4 regions of the Microbulbifer regidiadema genome follow, and region 4 is predicted to be linked to each of the others. Evidence: predicted binding sites of a transcription regulator. Region 4 holds the regulator's gene; each other region holds the start of a gene.
The links. The regulator LexA, encoded in region 4, represses DNA repair genes until DNA is damaged. The targets are predictions, from matches to a motif close to ACTGTNTNTANANACAGT.

Region 1: ruvC (crossover junction endodeoxyribonuclease RuvC) is a predicted target of LexA. The motif match lies at 2,865-2,882, and genes of this name have one in related genera.
Region 2: imuA (translesion DNA synthesis-associated protein ImuA) is a predicted target of LexA. The motif match lies at 2,219-2,236, and genes of this name have one in related genera.
Region 3: uvrD (DNA helicase II) is a predicted target of LexA. The motif match lies at 2,988-3,005, and genes of this name have one in related genera.

What each region holds. Positions count from the first base shown of each region.
Region 1 is NZ_CP174297.1:2,653,373-2,658,277, reverse strand. Features, by position in the region: gene ACJJIK_RS11600 (FmdB family zinc ribbon protein) at 1-43, shown strand, start outside; gene aspS (aspartate--tRNA ligase) at 121-1,899, shown strand; gene ACJJIK_RS11590 (YebC/PmpR family DNA-binding transcriptional regulator) at 2,005-2,748, shown strand; gene ruvC (crossover junction endodeoxyribonuclease RuvC) at 2,901-3,434, shown strand; gene ruvA (Holliday junction branch migration protein RuvA) at 3,485-4,096, shown strand; gene ruvB (Holliday junction branch migration DNA helicase RuvB) at 4,121-4,905, shown strand, end outside.
Region 2 is NZ_CP174297.1:4,664,653-4,669,557, reverse strand. Features, by position in the region: gene ACJJIK_RS20475 (hypothetical protein) at 84-269, opposite strand; gene ACJJIK_RS20470 (NAD(P)/FAD-dependent oxidoreductase) at 269-1,477, opposite strand; gene dcd (dCTP deaminase) at 1,511-2,080, opposite strand; gene imuA (translesion DNA synthesis-associated protein ImuA) at 2,286-2,993, shown strand; gene ACJJIK_RS20455 (Y-family DNA polymerase) at 3,013-4,518, shown strand; gene ACJJIK_RS20450 (transposase) at 4,628-4,905, shown strand, end outside.
Region 3 is NZ_CP174297.1:3,425,802-3,430,706, forward strand. Features, by position in the region: gene ACJJIK_RS15020 (TRAP transporter substrate-binding protein) at 1-541, opposite strand, end outside; gene uvrD (DNA helicase II) at 750-2,954, opposite strand; gene hexR (transcriptional regulator HexR) at 3,094-3,948, shown strand; gene ACJJIK_RS15035 (multidrug effflux MFS transporter) at 4,053-4,905, shown strand, end outside.
Region 4 is NZ_CP174297.1:415,423-420,327, forward strand. Features, by position in the region: gene topA (type I DNA topoisomerase) at 1-1,107, shown strand, start outside; gene ACJJIK_RS01745 (DUF6586 family protein) at 1,111-1,602, shown strand; gene ACJJIK_RS01750 (hypothetical protein) at 1,860-2,114, shown strand; gene lexA (transcriptional repressor LexA) at 2,207-2,812, opposite strand; gene ACJJIK_RS01760 (LOG family protein) at 2,975-3,613, shown strand; gene ACJJIK_RS01765 (TetR/AcrR family transcriptional regulator) at 3,912-4,544, shown strand; gene nagZ (beta-N-acetylhexosaminidase) at 4,575-4,905, shown strand, end outside.

The sequences.
Region 1 (4,905 bases), 2.2 Mb from region 4:
CAAAAGCGACAAGTCTGGCGCAGCGGCGGCAAAGACGGCCTAGGCGAGCTGTGCGGAGCGGTCCGCGCGGTGTACCCTCTAACTAATCTTTTCACCTATCGATAACGGGAATTTTCATCCATGCGCAGCGATTACTGTGGCGTCCTTCGTTCAGCGGACATTGACCGCGTAGTAACCCTCTGTGGCTGGGTCGACCGCCGCCGCGATCACGGCGGAGTGATTTTTATCGACCTGCGCGACCGCGAGGGAATTGTACAGGTGGTATTCGACCCCGATGCGGCCGAGCACTTCGAAATGGCCGATCGCGTGCGCAGCGAATATGTCCTCAAGGTGACCGGTCGTGTGCGCGCCCGCGCCCCCGAGGCCTTAAACCCCAATATGGTGACCGGTGAAGTTGAGGTTTACGGTACCGAGCTGGAAATCCTGAATACCGCCGAGACAGTGCCCTTCCAGCTGGATGAGCACACCGAGGTGGGTGAAGATATCCGCTTGAAATACCGCTACCTGGATCTGCGCCGCAACGAGATGCAGAACAACCTGTATTTCCGCTCCAAGCTGACGACGGCGATCCGCAATTACCTGGATGAGCACGGTTTCCTCGATATCGAGACCCCAATCCTGACCCGCGCTACGCCAGAGGGCGCGCGGGATTACCTGGTGCCGAGCCGCACCCACGAGGGCAAGTTCTTCGCCCTGCCGCAGTCCCCGCAGCTGTTTAAGCAGTTGCTGATGGTTTCCGGCTTCGACCGCTACTACCAAATCGCCAAGTGTTTCCGCGATGAGGATTTGCGCGCGGATCGTCAGCCTGAATTTACTCAGATCGATATTGAGACCTCGTTCCTCGATGAAGAGGAAATCATGTCGATCACTGAGAACATGGTGCGCAAGCTGTTTAAAGAGTTGAAGGGTGTTGATCTGGGTGAATTCCCGCGCATGACCCACTACCAGGCGATGCTGCGCTACGGTTCCGATAAGCCGGACCTGCGTATTCCGCTGGAGATGGTAGAGATCAAAGACCTGGTAAGTGAAGTAGAGTTTAAGGTGTTCTCCGGTCCTGCCAATGATCCGAAAGGGCGCGTTGCCGCAATCAAGGTGCCCGGCGGTTGTAAGAAATTGACCCGCAAGCAGCTGGATGACTACGGCAAGTTTGTCGGTATTTATGGCGCCAAGGGCCTGGCCTACATCAAGGTCAACGATCGCTCAGATGTAGAGAATGGCCTCCAGTCTCCTATTGTTAAGCACTTGCCCTTAGATACCCGTGCAGCCATTCTCGACCGCCTGCAAGCGGAAGATGGCGATGTGATTTTCTTCGGCTCCGACAAGGCTAAGATTGTCTCCGAAGCCCTGGGCGCACTGCGCTGCAAGCTGGGTGAGGACCTGGATCTGTACACCAGCGAGTGGGCGCCCCTGTGGGTTGTTGCCTTCCCGATGTTCGAAGAGAATGACGACGGCAGCCTGACCGCATTGCACCACCCCTTTACCGCACCTTCCTGCACCCCGGAAGAGCTGGAAAAGAACCCGCTCGAGGCCCTGTCCCGCGCCTACGATATGGTGCTCAACGGCACCGAGTTGGGTGGGGGTTCTGTGCGTATCCACGACCAGCTAATGCAGGAAGCGGTATTCCGCATCCTCGGAATCGATGCCGAAGAGCAGCGCGAGAAGTTCGGCTTCCTGCTGGACGCGCTCAAATACGGCGCGCCGCCCCACGGTGGTCTGGCCTTTGGCCTGGATCGCCTGGTGATGCTGATGACCGGTAGCGATTCTATTCGCGATGTCATCGCGTTCCCGAAAACCCAGAGCGCAGCCTGTGTGATGACAGATGCCCCGGGTGCCGTAGATGCAAAACAGCTGCGTGAGCTGAGCATCCGCCTGCGACAAAAAGAAGAGAAAATTAGCTGATTTTTCCCCGATGGGCCGAGCGAAGCGGGCCCATCCAATCGTAGTGGTGGGCGATCCGCTTCGCTCTTTGGCCCATCCTACGCACTGACTGAAGAGAGACGGAAGATGGCCGGACACAGTAAATGGGCCAATATTAAGCACCGCAAAGCAGCTCAGGATGCCAAGCGGGGCAAGGTCTTTACCAAGATCATTCGCGAACTGACGGTAGCCGCCAAATCGGGCCCCAACCCGGACGATAACCCGGCGCTGCGCGCCACTATCGATAAGGCGCTCGGTGCCAATATGAAGCGCGACACTATCGACAAGGCCATCGCCCGTGGCGCGGGCAATGCCGATGGTGAAAACTACGAAGCCGTGGTTTACGAGGGCTATGGCGTTGGCGGTGTGGCAGTTCTGGTCGAGTGTCTGACCGACAACCGCAACCGCACGGTGGCCGAAGTGCGCCACGCCTTCACCAAGCGCGGTGGCAACCTGGGTACCGACGGCTCTGTGAGCTACCTGTTTACCCGCAAAGGCCAGATGTATTACGAGGCCGGCGTGGATGAAGATGCACTGATGGACGCGGCTCTCGAAGCCGGTGCTGAGGATATCGAATCCAGCGACGACGGCAGCGTTGAAGTCACCACGGAATTCCAGGACTACCTGACGGTTAAAGACGCTCTGGTTGCGGCCGGCTTTACCCCCGACAGCGCCGAAGTTGCGATGATTCCCTCCACCACCATTCCGCTGGATAAAGACGGTGCAGAGAAGGTGCTCGCCCTGATCGAGATGCTCGAAGACCTGGACGATGTACAAAACGTTTACACCAATGCGGATATTTCCGCAGAGGTGATGGAGGCGCTGGGCTGAGGCCCACCCTCTAAGCGGGGCGGACTGTGTTCCGCCTCGGCTTTTTAGCTTTTCAAGTCCCGGTTACTCCCCCCCCCTCTCTTGACGCCTCCCGTCCACCTTGGGACACTCCCACTACTATATAAACATACAGATATTTGGGGAGCTGCCTTTTGACCCGAATCCTGGGTATTGACCCCGGCTCGCGAAAAACGGGCTATGGAATTATTGATGTGGAGCGGGGTAAGGCCCGCTATGTGGCCAGCGGAGTGATTCGCATTCCCGAGGGCCCGCTACCGGAGCGCCTCAAGCTGATTTTTGACGCCGTGAGCCAGATCGCCCAGCAGTATCGGCCCGCACAGATGGCGATCGAGAATGTCTTTATGTCCAAGAGCGCCGGCTCTGCGCTGAAGCTGGGCCAGGCCCGTGGGGCGGCGATTGTGGCCGGGACCAATAGCGGCCTGGAAGTGGCCGAGTATGAGGCTCGCAAGGTCAAACAGGCGGTGGTGGGCAACGGCGGTGCGGATAAATTGCAGGTGCAGCATATGGTGAAAACCCTGTTGTCTCTGCCGGCGTCGCCCCAGGAGGATGCCGCCGATGCACTCGCCGTGGCCCTGTGCCATATGCATACCGAGCAGACCCTGGTATTTACCGCTGGCGGTGCGCGCAGTCGCTTTCGCCGCGGCCGTCTCAGTGTGAGCGGCTGATAGAATGGGCCCGGATAAAGGCCGCAGACAATATAAACCTGGAATAACACATGATTGGAAGATTGAGCGGCACCCTGGCCGCCGTGCAGCCGCCCCTGTTGTTGGTGGATGTGCAGGGGGTGGGCTATGAAGTACTCGCACCCATGACCACAATTTTCGAGCTGCCCGCCCTGGGACAGCCGGTACAGTTGCACACTCATCTGGCGGTCTCCGAAACCGCCCAGCAGCTGTATGGTTTTATTCGCGATGGGGATCGCAAATTGTTCCGCACCTTGATCAAGGTCAGCGGTGTGGGTCCCAAGATGGCCCTGGCAATTTTGTCCGGGCTGGACGGGGCGGCCCTGGCCCGCTGTGTCGCGGAGGACAATGTGGCGGCACTGGTCAAGGTCCCCGGCGTGGGCAAGAAGACCGCCGAGCGCCTGATCGTGGAGCTGCGGGATAAACTGACCCCCGACTTTGGCGACGCCAATGATCTCCCCCTGATGGCCGCCGCAGCCGAGCCCAAGGTGGATCACGCCGGCGAGGCGGAGAGCGCCCTGGCGGCTCTGGGCTACAAGCCTACCGAGGCCAGTAAAATGGTGGCCCGCGCCAGCAAGGCGCAGCCGGATGCGGATAGTGCGACCCTGATTCGCCTGGCCCTTAAGGGAATGGCCCCCGCTTAATCTGAGTGTCCTGGAGTTGTTGCAATGATCGAAGCCGACCGCCTGGTGGCACCGGAGCCCGTTGGCCCCTCGGGCCAGGAAGAGCAGTACGACCGCGCCGTGCGCCCGAAAAGTCTGGATGACTATGTGGGGCAGCCGGTGGTGCGCGAGCAGATGGAAATCTTTATCCAGGCCGCCAAGCTGCGCAAAGAGGCCCTGGATCACACCCTGGTATTCGGCCCGCCGGGGCTGGGCAAAACCACCCTGGCAAATATTATCGCCGCCGAGATGGGGGTGGCTATCAAGACCACCTCGGGCCCGGTACTGGAAAAGGCCGGCGACCTGGCGGCGCTGATGACCAATCTGGAGTCGGGGGATGTACTGTTTATCGATGAGATCCACCGTCTCAGCCCCCATGTGGAAGAGGTACTGTATCCGGCGATGGAAGACTATCAGCTGGATATTATGATTGGCGAGGGGCCAGCGGCGCGTTCGATCAAGCTGGACCTGCCGCCGTTCACCCTGGTGGGGGCCACCACCAGGGCGGGCCTGCTCACCTCGCCACTGCGGGATCGCTTCGGTATTGTGCAGCGGCTTGAATTCTATAGTGTCGAGGATCTCACCAGCATCGTGCGCCGCTCCGCCGGTCTGATGGGCGTGGAGATGGATGAGGGCGGTGCGCTCGAAGTCGCCCGCCGCGCTCGCGGCACCCCGCGTATTGCCAACCGCCTGCTGCGCCGCGTGCGCGACTACGCCGAAGTCAAAGGCGATGGATCTGTGGATTCCGGTATCGCCGACGCCGCTCTGAATATGCTCAATGTGGACTCCCA
Region 2 (4,905 bases), 670 kb from region 4:
TTATCCTTAAATAGCGCGAGGCACTCGCGCTATTTAACTCATTATCAGCGGGCCCGTGAATCTCCAACTCAGCAAGAGAAAATTTACAAAAGTTTCGTTTTTGTTTTTGCGCAGCGCTCGCAGCGATATTCAGTGACTAATTTCCCTTGCTTCACATCAAACTTGCGCTCAGTAACTACTTTCCACTTGTGAAAGCCCTCTCTACACAGAGTACTGCCCTTGTGCTTTTGCCAAGTAGTTTTTCTTTTAAAAGGAATCACATCTCCCATTAAGCCACCTCCCCTGCGGCATGCCCTGAAGCCCAGGCCCACTGAAAATTAAATCCACCGAGCCAGCCGGTAACGTCGAGAACCTCACCGACAAAATAAAGCCCCGGCTGAGTTTTACACTCCATAGTTCGAGAAGAAACCTGTGCGGTATCGACCCCGCCCAAAGTCACCTCAGCGGTGCGATACCCCTCAGTGCCTGCCGGCATCAACTTCCAACTCTGCAGCTTGTCACCCAGCTGTTGTAATTCCACCTCCCCAAACTGCTTTAGAGGACGGCTGCTGATTTGTGCCCGCTGCAAGAAAAACTGTACCAGCTTTTTACTCCAAACTTCTGCCAGTACACTGTGCAGGTGGCTATCCGGACTCCGCTGTCGACGCTGCAGCAACCACTCCGCCAAGTTTTTATCTGGCGCCAAATCAAATGTCACTGCCTCACCTTCACGCCAGTGACTGGAGATTTGTAAAACCGCAGGGCCACTTAGCCCCCGGTGAGTAAACAGCATCTGCTCGTGAAAGCTGCCCTCAGCACAAGAGACTGTCACCGAAAGAGAGGTCCCAGGCAGGGTGCTCTGGCGCTCCAACTGGCGTTTATGCTGGGTAAACGGCACCAGTGCGGCTCGTGTCGGGACTATCTCCAGTCCAAACTGCTGGGCAATCTCATAGCCAAATCCACTCGCCCCCATGGTGGGGATAGAGAGACCGCCGGTAGCCACGACCAGGGACTCACAGGCAACCGTTCCCATACTGGTTTCGACCCGATACCCCTGCCCCACTGCTTTCACCTGGGTAATACTACAGCGAGTGCGGATTTGCACCTTGGCCGCACGGCATTCCGCTAACAACAGGTCGACGATATCCCTGGATTTATTGTCACAAAAAAGCTGACCGAGGGTTTTCTCGTGGTAGGCAACCCCGTGCTTCTCAACCAGGGCAATAAAATCCCACTGGCTATAGCGGGCCAGAGCGGACTTACAAAAATGGGGATTATTACCGTAAAAATTCTCTGCCGTAGTGTAGAGATTGGTGAAATTACAGCGACCACCACCGGACATCAGAATTTTTTTGCCGACTTTATTGGCGTGATCCAATACCAGCACACTGCGCCCGCGCTGGCCCGCTGTGGCTGCGCACATCAGTCCCGCCGCCCCGGCGCCGATGACTAACACATCGACGCGATCGGGCAACTGACTGGAAGAAACCTCTGTCATAGATAAAAAATCGTACCGCAGTAAAACCGATAATCAGGTGCGGGGCAGAGTCACGCCGCGCTGCCCCTGGTATTTACCGCCGCGATCGGCATAGGACACATCACAGATTTCATCGGACTCGAAAAACAGCATCTGTGCCACACCCTCGTTGGCATAGATCTTTGCCGGCAGATTAGTGGTATTGGAGAACTCCAAAGTCACATGCCCTTCCCACTCCGGTTCCAGCGGCGTCACATTGACGATGATACCGCAGCGAGCATAAGTGGACTTACCCAGGCAAACCGTCAACACAGAGCGCGGAATGCGGAAATACTCCACTGTGCGCGCCAGAGCAAAGGAGTTTGGCGGGATAATGCAGTGATCGCCCTCCACATCCACAAAGCTGTTCTCATCGAAGGTCTTCGGATCAACCGTGGCTGAGTGAACATTGGTAAAGATCTTAAATTCACGGGCACAGCGCACGTCATAACCGTAGCTGGAAGTGCCGTAGGAGATGAGCCGGTCGCCATCGTCATTATGGCGTACCTGACCGGCCTCAAAAGGCTCAATCATGCCGTGCTGCTCTGCCATGCGGCGAATCCACTTGTCGGACTTGATACTCACTCCGTCCCCCTGAATAGAATAATTAGTGCTCAATTAAAGAGGCCGAATCATAGCCGGTTTGGGCTGTGCAAAAAAGTGGCAATGCAATGATTTCTCACTTGCTGCCACTGAGTGAATACTGTATAAATCAACAGTATAACTGTATGCACGTACAGACTTAACCGGAGATATAGGCCAGATTCGGTCAAGATTGAGGGATGAAATCGTGGGTGTTGTAGAAAAATTTATAGAAAACAATCCGTTAGAGAGTCGACCCAGCTACCAGACAGCGGCAGAACTACTCCCCATAAGCGATATCTGGCCAGCGGCGAATGAGCCCCGACGGCAACATACCGGCATTGCCAGTGGCCATCCCAGCCTCGATACACTCCTTGCAAGTAGCGGTTGGCCCCGAGGGGCCAGTATAGAGCTCTTGCTCGATCAGACAGGCATCGGCGAACTCACACTATTACTTCCGGCGCTGGCCAATCTCACTCAGAGCGGACAGATGGTCATACTGGTCAATCCCCCCTATATCCCCTACGCCCCATCACTGGCCAGCAGTGGTATCTGCCTGGAGAACCTACTAATCCTACACCCCCGGGGCCTCAAGGATACGCTTTGGGCGATAGAGCAATCCCTGCAATCCGGTGGCTGTGGTGCCCTGCTCAGCTGGCAGGGACGCCTGTCCCCAGCTCACAAAGACCTCTGCCGCCTACAGCAGGCAGCGCGCAATGGCGACTGCCTGCACTTCCACTTTCGCCCCCAGAGTGAATCGGCAACCCCCTCACCAGCACAGCTACGGCTACAGCTCGAACCCGAAGAAACACAGCTGGCGCTGAAGCTCCTACAGCAATCCGGCGGCCCCTCTGGCCAACATCTCTACCTGGCGAGAGCGGCGCAATTGGCCTGCCGCGAGCAGCCGCTACACTAAATAGCCCCGGAGTAACCCGATGCTTTGGCTCTGTATTCAATTTCCCAGGCTCCCTTTGGAAGTGCTGACCCGCGCACAACAACAAGGAGGGAAGCCCTCACCTCAAGTAGTTGTTGAGAAACAGCTGGTAATTGACCGCAACACTGCTGCATCCCAGTGTGGCATAGAGGCCGGCCTCAGTATCACTACAGCCTTGACCCTCTGCGCGAATTTGCAGCTATTACAGCGCGACCCCCAGCGGGAACAACGAGAGCTGCAGCAACTGGCCCAATGGGGTTACAGTTTTACCCCACTGGTCTCGCCCCGGCCGGCAAGCCCTACAAGTCATAGTGAGAGCACAACGGCCCAGCTCTACCTGGAGCTTAGCCGCTGCCCGCACGCCAACGGCGGCATCAGGGCATTGCTGGAACAATTGGATTGCGAACTTGAGCAAATGGGGATTAATCACCTAATGGGGCTCGGCCACAGCCCCAGTGCGGCCTATATGCTGAGCCAGTTAGCGGAGCACCGGCAGTGGCTCGCACAGACCAACACCCCGCCCAGCCCCCAGCAGTGGAAACAGTGGATCAACTCTGCCCCGAGTAAATTGCTCGATTGCGATAACAAAACCATCGCCAAGCTCTATGCCTGTGGCATCAAAAGAGTAAGCCAACTGCTGGCCAGCCCCCTCTCAGAGGTAGGCTCGCGTTTTGGGCACTCATTTGTGGACTACCTGGCACGCCTGAGTGGAAGCCGCCAAGACCCCGTCTGTCTCTATTCGCCACCAGTAGAGTTCCGCAGTGAACTATTTTTCCCCAGCCCCCTGGATAGTAACGAACAACTACTGTTCCCGATCGGGCGTCTGCTCAGAGAGCTCTGCTCACAGTTACAGCGACGTCAGCTTTACGCCCCACAATTGCACTGGTATATGGTTTTCGGTCAGAGTAAAGAGCACTTAATCAGCGTAGAAGTCTCCAGCCCACAACTCGACCTCCAGCATTTAATCGCCCTGACCAAACTACAACTGGAAAGCGTAACACTCGAGCAACCGATACAGTCTATCCGTTTAAGCTGTAATCACCTGCTTCCTCTAGAGCAGGAACTGCGGGATGAGGGCTTTTTTAACCAAGGCAATCGAGTGCAGCGCAAGCGGCGACTTTTAGACAAATTAAAAGCCCGCCTCGGCCATCAAGCTCTCTCCGGGATCAGCCTAAAAGAGAGCGCTCTCCCGGAACAAACCTGGCAAAGTGCAGACGCCCTGATTATTAAAAGTCATTCTCGGGGCCAACAAATTACCCCCATCAAGGCACCGCGCCCCAACTGGCTACTACCCCGCCCCAGCAAATTGGAAAGTACTGAGGGGAAATTATTTTACCAGGGAGAGTTGCAATTATTACAGGGGCCAGAGCGAGTTGATGGCCACTGGTGGCAACACGGACGTCATGGACGGAATTATTACATCGCAAAAAATGCGGGAGAGCAGTTCTACTGGGTTTTTCAGGATCTTACGACGCAGGAGTGGTTTTTGCATGGGGTTTATAGTTAGCAACACTTCGGACAGTTTTGAGGGGGAAATTGGGGGCGTGGTGCTGGAATCCATGGGCGGAGACTGAGAGAATAAGGTTTACGAAGTCTAATTAACGCAGTAACCGCCCATGGAAGACACAATTAAAACAGTTTTTGCCAAAATGTCCAGTGTTGGTAAGCCCCAGCAGAAATTTATGATGGCTCTATTGTCGGTACTGATGGTCTTTCGAGGCAAGGCGACCTATCTGAATCTGGCCAGATTCAGTACCTCAAGTGAGAAACGTTATCGACGCTGGTCACATAGATGCTTTGACTTTACCCAGTTTAACACCACATTATTTGCCAGCGAACTCCAAGAAAATCGTGAATGTGTCGCCGCTACTGATGCCAGTTTCATCAGTAAATC
Region 3 (4,905 bases), 1.9 Mb from region 4:
CAATGGGCTTGTTAAACCAACCCGCCATCTGCACACCGGTGGAGCCTCCTGCCAATGGAAGCAGATTAAAGGGCGCGTAGATTTCCTCCCAGAGTTCGAGGCCACCGCCGTGATGCAGCCAGCCATTCATTTCCTGGGCATTCAGACCGAAAGGCACTGCGGTAAAGAACTGGGCCGCCGGCACCTTGCCTTTCCAGTAATAGGCGGCGCCGTGCCCCATCTGCGCGGCGCCTTCCGATACAGCGCCAAATACGCCCAGAGCGGGGACCAGTTCACCGGCACCGTACACCTTGATCTTGAGACGCCCCGCCGACATAACCTCGACGTTACTGGCAAAACGCTCCGGCGCACTGCCGAGACCCGGGAAGTTCTTGGGCCAGGTGGTGACTAATTTCCACTCGAACAGCTCTTTATCGCCCTCTGCGGAAAAGTGCTGCGCGGGCCCCATTGCCGCGCGGGAGGTCACCAGCGCGGCAAAGGTGATGGCGAGCAGGGCCAGGAGCCCGAGGATAATGGCCGGGTACCAATTGAGTTTTTTCATGGCGAATAATTTATCGTTATTGTTTTTTGTTGTACAAATTATCGGCAAGCACTTTAGCCGCCGATTTAGGTCTTCAAGGGTGTAGCCCCCTTTTGATCAGACCTGGAGGTTGCGGCTGAATTCCGCCTGTGCCGGAATAACTCACCGCTGCTTTTTTTTCGCCACCGGCGTACGCCGGTGGCACTTCAGCTCGCTCAGGGCCTGCGCCTCAAAGCGGCTGCAAGTTGGCCATTGACAGTACCAGTCGCTTGTCACCGACATCGTCAAAATTAACCAGTACCCGCATTCGAGGGCCGGTGCCCTCGAACTCTATAACCGTTCCCTCACCAAATCTGGCGTGCTCCACTCGCCCACCCAGAGCCAGCGCGGGCAAATCATCGAAGTCTGGCGCCGGGTCGGAAAACTGCCCCACCTTGCCGTAATCCGCCTGATAGAGGGGGCGGGAAATTTCGGTCTTCAGGCGCACTTCATGCACCAAGTTGGGGGGAATTTCGCCGATAAAGCGGGAGGGACTGTTATAGGTTTCACTGCCAAACAGGCGCCGGTTTTCCGCGTAGGTAATGTACAGCTTGCGCATGGCGCGGGTGATACCCACGTAGCAGAGGCGCCTCTCCTCCTGCATGCGGCCGGGCTCTTGCGCGGACATCTTGTGCGGGAACAGGTTTTCCTCCACCCCCGCCATAAATACCAGGGGAAACTCCAGGCCCTTGGCGGAGTGCAGGGTCATCAGCTGCACCGCATCCTCAAACTCATCCGCCTGACCGTCGCCAGCATCGAGGGCGGCACTGTCGAGGAACTGGTTGAGCAGCGGAATCTCCTCTTCGTCCTCTTCGCCTTCGGGCAGGCTCGCACCGGTAAAAGCGCCACAGGCAGTGACCAGCTCCCGCAAGTTCTCCACCCGCGTCTGCCCCTTCTCACCTTTTTCCTTGCCGTGGAATTCCAGCAGGCCACTGGTTTCAATTACATCCTCGGCAACCGCATCCAACTCCTTGTCTTCCGCATTCGCTGACAGCTGGTTAATCAGGTCCAGGAAGGCCTGCAGGGCATTGCCGGCGCGAGCGGCCAATACCCGCTGCTGCAACATCAACTTGGCCGCCTGCCACAGGGAGCAGCCCTGCTCCCGGGCATAGGAGCGCACCATCTCCACGGTGCGCGCGCCGATACCGCGTGTGGGGGTATTCACCACCCGCTCAAACGCGGTGTCATCGTCGCGGTTGCTGATCAGGCGCAGATAGGACAAGGCATTCTTGATTTCCAGGCGATCGTAGAAGCGTTGACCGCCGTAGATACGATAGGGTACCTGCTCGCGCAAAAGCCCCTCTTCAAGCACCCGGGACTGGGCGTTGGAGCGGTAGAGAATGGCGATGCTGTCGCGGCGGTTGCCGGCGCGCACCCAGTCATTGATACGCTCGACGATAAAGCGCGACTCATCCTGCTCGTTGTAGGCGGCGTAGACGGCAATGGGCTCGCCCTCTTCCCCCTTGGTCCACAACTCCTTGCCTAAGCGATCACTGTTATTGGCAATAACCGCATTGGCGGCGTTCAGAATAGTGGAAGTGGACCTATAGTTCTGCTCCAAGCGCACCGTCTGCACTTCCCGTAAGTCAGTGGAAAAGTGCTGGATATTCTCAATCTTGGCGCCGCGCCAACCGTAAATGGACTGGTCATCATCACCCACGGCGGTGATATGGCACTGCTCACCGGCGAGCAGGCGCAACCAGGCGTATTGGATCGTGTTGGTATCCTGGAACTCATCCACCAGGATATGGGGGAAGCGCCGGCGGTAGTGGGCCAGAATAGCGTCGTTATTCAGCCACAGTTCGTGGGCGCGCAACAGCAACTCGCCGAAATCCACCAAGCCACCGCGCTGACAGGCCTCTTCATAGGCGAAGTAGATTCGCACCATGGTCTGCAACCAGGGGTCGGCGCCGGCATTGATATACTGCGGGCGCAGGCCCTCATCTTTCTGCGCGCCGATCCACCACTGGGTTTCACGCGGCGGCCACTTTTTATCGTCCAGCCCCAGATCAGCCTGTACCCGCTTGATCAGGCGCAGCTGGTCATCGGCATCCAGAATCTGGAAGTTCTGCGGCAACTTGGCCTCTTGCCAGTGGGCCTTGAGCAGGCGGTGGGCCAGGCCGTGGAAGGTACCCACCCACATGCCAAAGGTATTCACCCCCAGCAGCTCTTCGATACGGGCGCGCATCTCGCGGGCCGCCTTGTTGGTAAAGGTCACCGCCATAATGGAGTAGGGCGAGGCGCCCTCCACCTGCATCAGCCAGGCGATGCGGTGCACCAGCACCCGGGTCTTGCCCGAGCCGGCACCGGCCAGAATCAATTGATTGCCGGGCGCAGCAGCTACCGCTTCGCGCTGGGCGTCGTTGAGGGGGTCTAAAATCTGAGATACGTCCATGGGCGAAGATTGTACCAGAGCTACCGTGGGAGACCTGTGTAAATAAACAGGATTTTGCCCCGTCTGACAATGTAATGTCGCTCGCCAGCGGCGGGCACAGCGGCTAAACTGCGCCAACTGGCATAGAGAAGGAAGTCCTGTGAAACCGGCGGAAGTAACGCAACGAATCAGTGAACAACTGTCATCCATGCGCAAATCAGAGCGCAAGGTGGCGGAGTATATTCTCGCCAACCCCGATGAAATTATTCATATGCGCATCGTCGACCTGGCCACCGAGGCCCAGGTGAGCGAACCTACCGTGGTGCGTTTTTGCCGCGCCGTGGGCTGCTCCGGATTCCAGGAGTTCAAGCTGAACCTGGCGCAGCAGCTGGCTTCCAGCCCCAGCTTCGGGCAGATTGCGGTCACCGAAACAGACACCATTGCCGAGTACAAGCGCAAGGTCTTTGACTCCACCGTAGATACCCTGCTGAAAGTCCGCGATAAGATCGACGACCGCGCCCTGGAGGCCGCCGTCACGGCGATGGCCGCTTCCAAGCGAGTGGAGTTCTTCGGTTTTGGCGCCTCCGGTGCCGTTGCCGCCGATGCCCAGCACAAATTCTTCCGCCTGCAATTGGCCACCGCCGCCCACTCCGACCACCACATCCAGAATATGTCGGCCATGTCCATGCAAGCCGGCGATGTGGTCGTGGCGATCTCCCAGAGTGGTCGCACCAAGGCGCTGCTGCGCTCTATGAGCATGGCAAAGGCACAGGGCGCTCTGGTGGTTGGCCTGGCCCCCAGCGGCTCGCCGGTGGCCCAGCAGGCCAGCATTCCCCTGGAAGTGGATGTGGAGGAGGATATTGAGATCTACACACCGCTATCCTCGCGCATTGCCCACCTGGTGGTGATCGATGTTCTCGCCATCGGTGTAGCCCAGCGCAAAGGCCCCCAGTTGCAGGAGCACCTGTTGAAGCTGAAACAGGGACTGTACACACTGCGCGAAGACAAGCACTAAACTCCCCCTTATCCACAGCGGGCACTGGATAATGTGCCCGCCCGTCTCTACCATAGCCATTTCCCGCCAGGGAAGATCCCTCCAGGCTGTACCAGAGCAACAAAATGAAACCCATCCCTTCGACTCCGGACGAGAAAGCACCGCGCTGGCTGGTGGTGTGGCTGGCCGCCCTCGTTTCCCTGACCCCTTTTTCCATCGACAGCTACCTGCCGGCAATTCCAGCGATGGCAGCGGCCCTGGACACAGAAGTGGAGCGGGTGCAGTACTCGGTATCCAGCTTCCTGTTGGGCTTTGCCCTCGGGCAGCTATTTGGCGGGCCCTTATCGGACCGCTGGGGGCGGCGTCTTGTGGGCGCTATCGGTCTCGGTATTTATATCGCCAGCTCCCTGCTGGTCCTGTTTGCCGATCATGTAGACCAGCTGATTATCCTGCGCCTTTGTCAGGCGGTTGGCGGCGGCTTTGCCACAGTAATCTGCGCCGCCATAGTGCGCGATCTACACAGCGGCCGCGAGGCGGCAAAAATTATCTCCCTGATCAGTACCATTATGCTGATTGCACCGCTGATCGCCCCGGTGATCGGCTCTGCACTGTTGGCCGCCGGCGGTTGGCAGAGCATTTTTGTATTCTTGCTGCTATACGCTCTGGCCATGCTCGTACTGGTGCGGCTGCTGCTACCGGAGACCGTCCCCCGCTTTACCCGCGCGCGCCGCCAATTGATGCCGCTGACCTCTCTTGTGGCCAGCTACAGTCAGGTTTTGCGCAACCCCCGCGCGATTGGATTTCTGCTTACCCAGTCCTGTGTCAGCGGCTCGATGTTTATCTACATCACCACCGCCCCCTTTGTGTTTATGGATTATTTCGCAGTGAGTGCCAGTCAGTTTCCGCTGTTCTTCGGTATCTGCGTACTGGGGCTAATTTGCATGGTTCAGGTGAATATCCGCCTGCTGAACGTTTTTC
Region 4 (4,905 bases):
CGTTTTTACGCCGAGAAAATGGGGGATATTGTCACCGACCGCCTCAGCGAAAGCTTTAAGAACCTGATGGATTACGGCTTTACTGCAAACCTGGAGGAATCTCTGGACGCAGTTGCCGATGGCGATAAGGGCTGGAAGCAACTGCTCGATGAGTTTTATCAGGACTTTTCCGGGCGTCTGGAAAAAGCCCAGTCTGCCGATGCGGGCATGCGCCGCAACACGCCGACCGATACCGATATCGAGTGCGGCAAGTGTGGCCGCCATATGCAGATTCGCACCGGTTCCACCGGGGTGTTCCTCGGCTGCTCCGGTTACGCACTGCCGCCCAAAGAGCGCTGTACCAATACCATGAACCTGGTATCGGGGGACGAAGCGGTCGATGCGGACAAGGACGAGGAAGCGGAATCCAGGCTGCTGCGCGAGAAGCGCCGCTGTGGCAAGTGCGGTACTGCCATGGATAGCTACTTGTTGGACGAGCAGCGCAAATTACATATTTGCGGCAATAACCCGGATTGCAGCGGCTACGAGATAGAGCAGGGCACCTTTAAAATTAAAGGGTACGATGGTCCGATTATCGAGTGTGATAAATGTGGCAGTGATATGCAGTTAAAGTCGGGCCGCTTTGGCAAGTACTTTGGCTGTACCAATGAGAGCTGTAAGAACACTCGCAAGCTGTTAAAAAATGGACAGCCGGCACCACCGAAAATGGACCCGGTTCCCATGCCGGAGCTGGCCTGTATCAAAGTGGAGGATCACTACATCCTGCGCGATGGTGCCTCGGGTCTGTTCCTGGCTGCCAGTCAGTTCCCCAAAAACCGCGAGACCCGGGCTCCGCTGGTCAAAGAGTTGCTGCCCCACCAGAGCGAAATCGATCCAAAATACAGCTTCCTATTTTCTGCGCCGACGCAGGACGATAGTGGCCGGGATACGGTGGTTCGATTCAGTCGTAAAACTCAGGAGCAATACGTTCAATCTGAGGAGGAAGGCAAGGCGACCGGTTGGCGTGCTTTTTACCGCGATGGCAGTTGGAAAGTAGAGGCCTCGACCAAGAGCACGGCTGCCAAGCGCAAGAAGCCTGCGACTAAAAAAGCAGCGGCAAAGAAGTAGGCCATGAGTAACCCCTACACCATCCATGTGACTTCGGCTCTGCGCAAGGGCCAGTTGCTGTTGCAGCAGCCGTGGGATATTCCCCTCCAGCGCGATGCGCTGGAGGAAGCGGCATTGATGCAGTTGTGCAAGGCCTACCGGGCCTTTCTCGCAGAGCAGGCCAGCCAGCTTCAGCTGGGGTTTGAGCCGGCTTCCCCGCAGTTGATTATCGATGCGCTGGGTGTCCAGGGGCGGGCCAGTGCTGAGGTCAATGAACTGGCAGGCCTGGTGGGCGATCCGCAAAGCTGGCTGTCCCATATGCTGCACGCCTGGCAGGAGCAGCAGAAAATATCTGCGGCTGCCGAGGAAAAGTCACAGCCGGTCAATTTAATACCGCTACACAATGAAGTCGCCGCGCCAGAATTTGCCCCCCTGTGCAAAGAGTCGCTGCTCGACTGGCATCGCTGCCTGAGCGAGCTGGTGGTGAGGCAGCGGGCCCATCTGGACGAGTGTTAAGTCATCTCCGAAGCCCCTGGGCAATTCACTGATCTTTTTGCGGGCCTTTAAGGCCCGTATTCTTCACTGCTTTCAGGTCGGCCCCTGTTTTTGTCGCAGGGGTTCGACACTGCTGCGCAGTTGTCTAAGTCCCAGCTTAAAAATGGGCCAGAGTATAAATTAATTGAGAACATCTCGGACTTGAGCGGGGCGAATGAAACTTCCCGCAAGCCTGTGGTACACTGGGCGCAAACTACTGTGCCGTGAAGGAAAAGCGAATGTCCTCCGAAACTTTTGAGATTATCGAGTTGGCTAATGGCGATGTAGCCTTGCGTCGTGCTGGCCACAAGGAGGACCCTTTGGTGAGCATCTCTTTTTCAGCAGAGAGCCTTCAGTTTTTGCAAAAGCACAAGGTTGCTGTAGCTCGGGCTATGCTGGAAGCGGGTATTGAAGCTGTGCAAAATCTGGACGATCTAGAGGTGGGCTACTTCGAGGAAGAAGAGTTGATGCCGGTAAATCACACCGTTCACTAATAGTAATGCCTGATAGCAGCATTGCATTAATGTCAGTGCTATTGGTTAAATCAGCAGCGGCCAGTGGCCGCTGTTGTTGTTTTTAGAGCGCCTTAAGGTGCTTGGCGAATCACACCGACAGCCAGCCCCTCAATCACAAAGTTCTTATCTCTCATATCGACCTGAATTAACTCAAAGTCATCATTTTCAGGAAGCAGCTGAACCGTTGCCTGATTACCCTTGCGGCGAAAACGCTTCACAGTAACCTCATCATCAATTCGGGCAACCACGATCTGTCCGTTGCGCACCTGTTCCGTTTTTTGTACGGCGAGTAAATCCCCATCGAGAATCCCGGCGTCGCGCATACTCATGCCGTGCACCCGCAGCAGGTAATCGGCCGGTGGGTGGAAAAAGCTGGCAGGCATGTCGCAGTAGTCCTCAATATGCTCAGCGGCGAGGACCGGGTGACCTGCGGCAACCCGTCCCACAATGGGTAGACCGGATTGATGGTCGGGGATACGTATTCCACGGGAGGCACCGGCAACCATCTCAATGGCGCCTTTTCTAGCGAGAGCTTTCAGGTGTTCCTCAGCGGCATTAGGTGAGCGAAAGCCTAGTTCCTGGGCGATTTCTGCCCGTGTTGGCGGGTAGCCTGTTTCATCCAGGTAGGCTTTGATCAGGTCGAGAACCTGAGTCTGACGAGCGGTGAGATTGGTCATAGTTTTACCTAGTTTTCTGTATTTATATACAGTTGCTGGAATTATATACAGATTTAATGTTCGCGCAATCCTCAGCTTTTAGTCTTTGTGAACTGCTACATTGAGAGAGAAAGTAAGGAAAGCAGAAAACGTTGAAAGAGCTGACAATAAGGGGGAAACGTAATGTTGGACGCAAAGATGCCGGAAGCTTGGAGGGTGCTTCGTATTCAGTCTGAGTTGGTCGATGGAATAGAGCGATTGATTGCGTTGGGCGGGGCTGTAACTGTGTTTGGAGGGGCGAGGTTTACAGAGGATAGTCCTGAGTACCAGCAGGGCGTGAAGTTGGGAGAGCTTCTCGCTGCGGAGGGAATACCGGTGATTACCGGCGGCGGGCCGGGTTTGATGGAGGCCTGTAACCGGGGTGCCTTTGCCCAGCCGGGCGCGTCGATTGGCTTAAATATAGAGCTGCCCTTTGAGCAGGCGGCGAATCCCTATCAAGATATCAGTTTGAATTTCCGCTACTTTTTTGTGCGCAAGTTTATATTTGTAAAGCACGCGCTCGGATTTGTCGGGCTCCCCGGCGGGTACGGCACGCTGGATGAGCTGTTTGAAGCACTCACCCTGGTACAAACCCAGAAAGTGCGGCGCTTCCCGATTGTATTGGTGGGTAAGCGCTACTGGAGTGGGCTCTACGACTGGCTGGTAGATACCGTTTTAGAGCGCAACTGCATCGATGCCGGTGATCTCGACCTCTTCCATCTTGTCGATAGTGTGGAGGAGGCTGCGGCTCTAATTATGAAATATATGCATGTGAAAGCATAAGCTCGCAAATAAACCGAACTAAAGCGGGGCTCTGAATTACTCCCGAACAACTCTGCGATCCTTCAACGGGTCGCTTTTCTTTTGCGGTATCCCCCAGCCTGCGATCTCTAAAGCACTAAAAAACACCCCCGCTCAAACTTTTACCTGGACTGCTCTCACACTTTAGCGCTAAGGGGGTCTGGGGGCGTTCGGCACTTTGACTGAGGCTGCGGGGCGCCTATCCAGTGGGCTCTGCGGCAGTGAGAATGTGCTACTCTGGCGGCGATTAAACGTATGTTTTAAATGGTGTTTGAGACTTATGAGTCAGACAGATACGGTCAGCCGGATACTCGATGCAGCGGAAGTGCTGTTTGCTGAACGAGGTTTTACTGAAACCTCTTTGAGAACGATCACGAGCACGGCGGGAGTGAATCTGGCCGCAGTTAACTATCATTTTGGCTCCAAAAAGGAATTGATACAGGCGGTATTCGAACGTTTCCTAACACCTTTCACCGATGCGCTGGAGGAAGAGCTGGATCGCCGTGTTGCCGAGGGGCAGTCCCTGGGGGTGGAGGAGCTGATCGAGTGCCTGTACCGGGTTGGCCTGGGAAGCCTGGGCTTGGAGGGGAAAGATCCGCAGCGGTTTATGCGCCTGCTGGGGTTGGCCTATACCCAGTTCCAGGGGCATCTGCGCCGATTTATCGTATCCCGATATGGGGATAGCTACCGCCGTTTTGCCGGCCTGTTGGCGGAAGCGCTGCCGGGGCTGGATCCGGAAACCTTCTACTGGCGCCTTTACTTTATGTTGGGCGCAACCATTTTTACACTGTCGAGCCACGATGCGATTGAGGCGATCCTGCGGGAAGACTTCGGTGCCGATAGTACGCTTTCCCAGACTCTTGAACGCCTGGTGCCTGCGGCTTCAGCCATGCTGAAGGTGGACAATCCGTGAGTGCGCTGCCAAAGCGATAAGGAATGTAATATGTCACTATCACTCGGACCGCTAATGGTGGATATCGAGGGACTCGAACTCAGCGAGGAAGATTGCGAGCTGCTCAGACACCCCATGGTGGGTGGGCTTATCTTTTTTGCCCGCAACTACCGGGACCGCCAGCAGCTTACCCAGCTGGTGAGATCGATCCGCGCGGTGCGCCCGGAAATCCTATTGGCAGTGGACCAGGAAGGGGGGCGGGTGCAGCGGTTTCGCGATGATTTTACCCGCATACCCTCCATGCAGGCCCTCGGCGCTGCGGCCAGTGGCCAGCAGCTGCAAGATGTGGGCTGGCTGTTGGCGGCGGAGTTGCTTGCTGTGG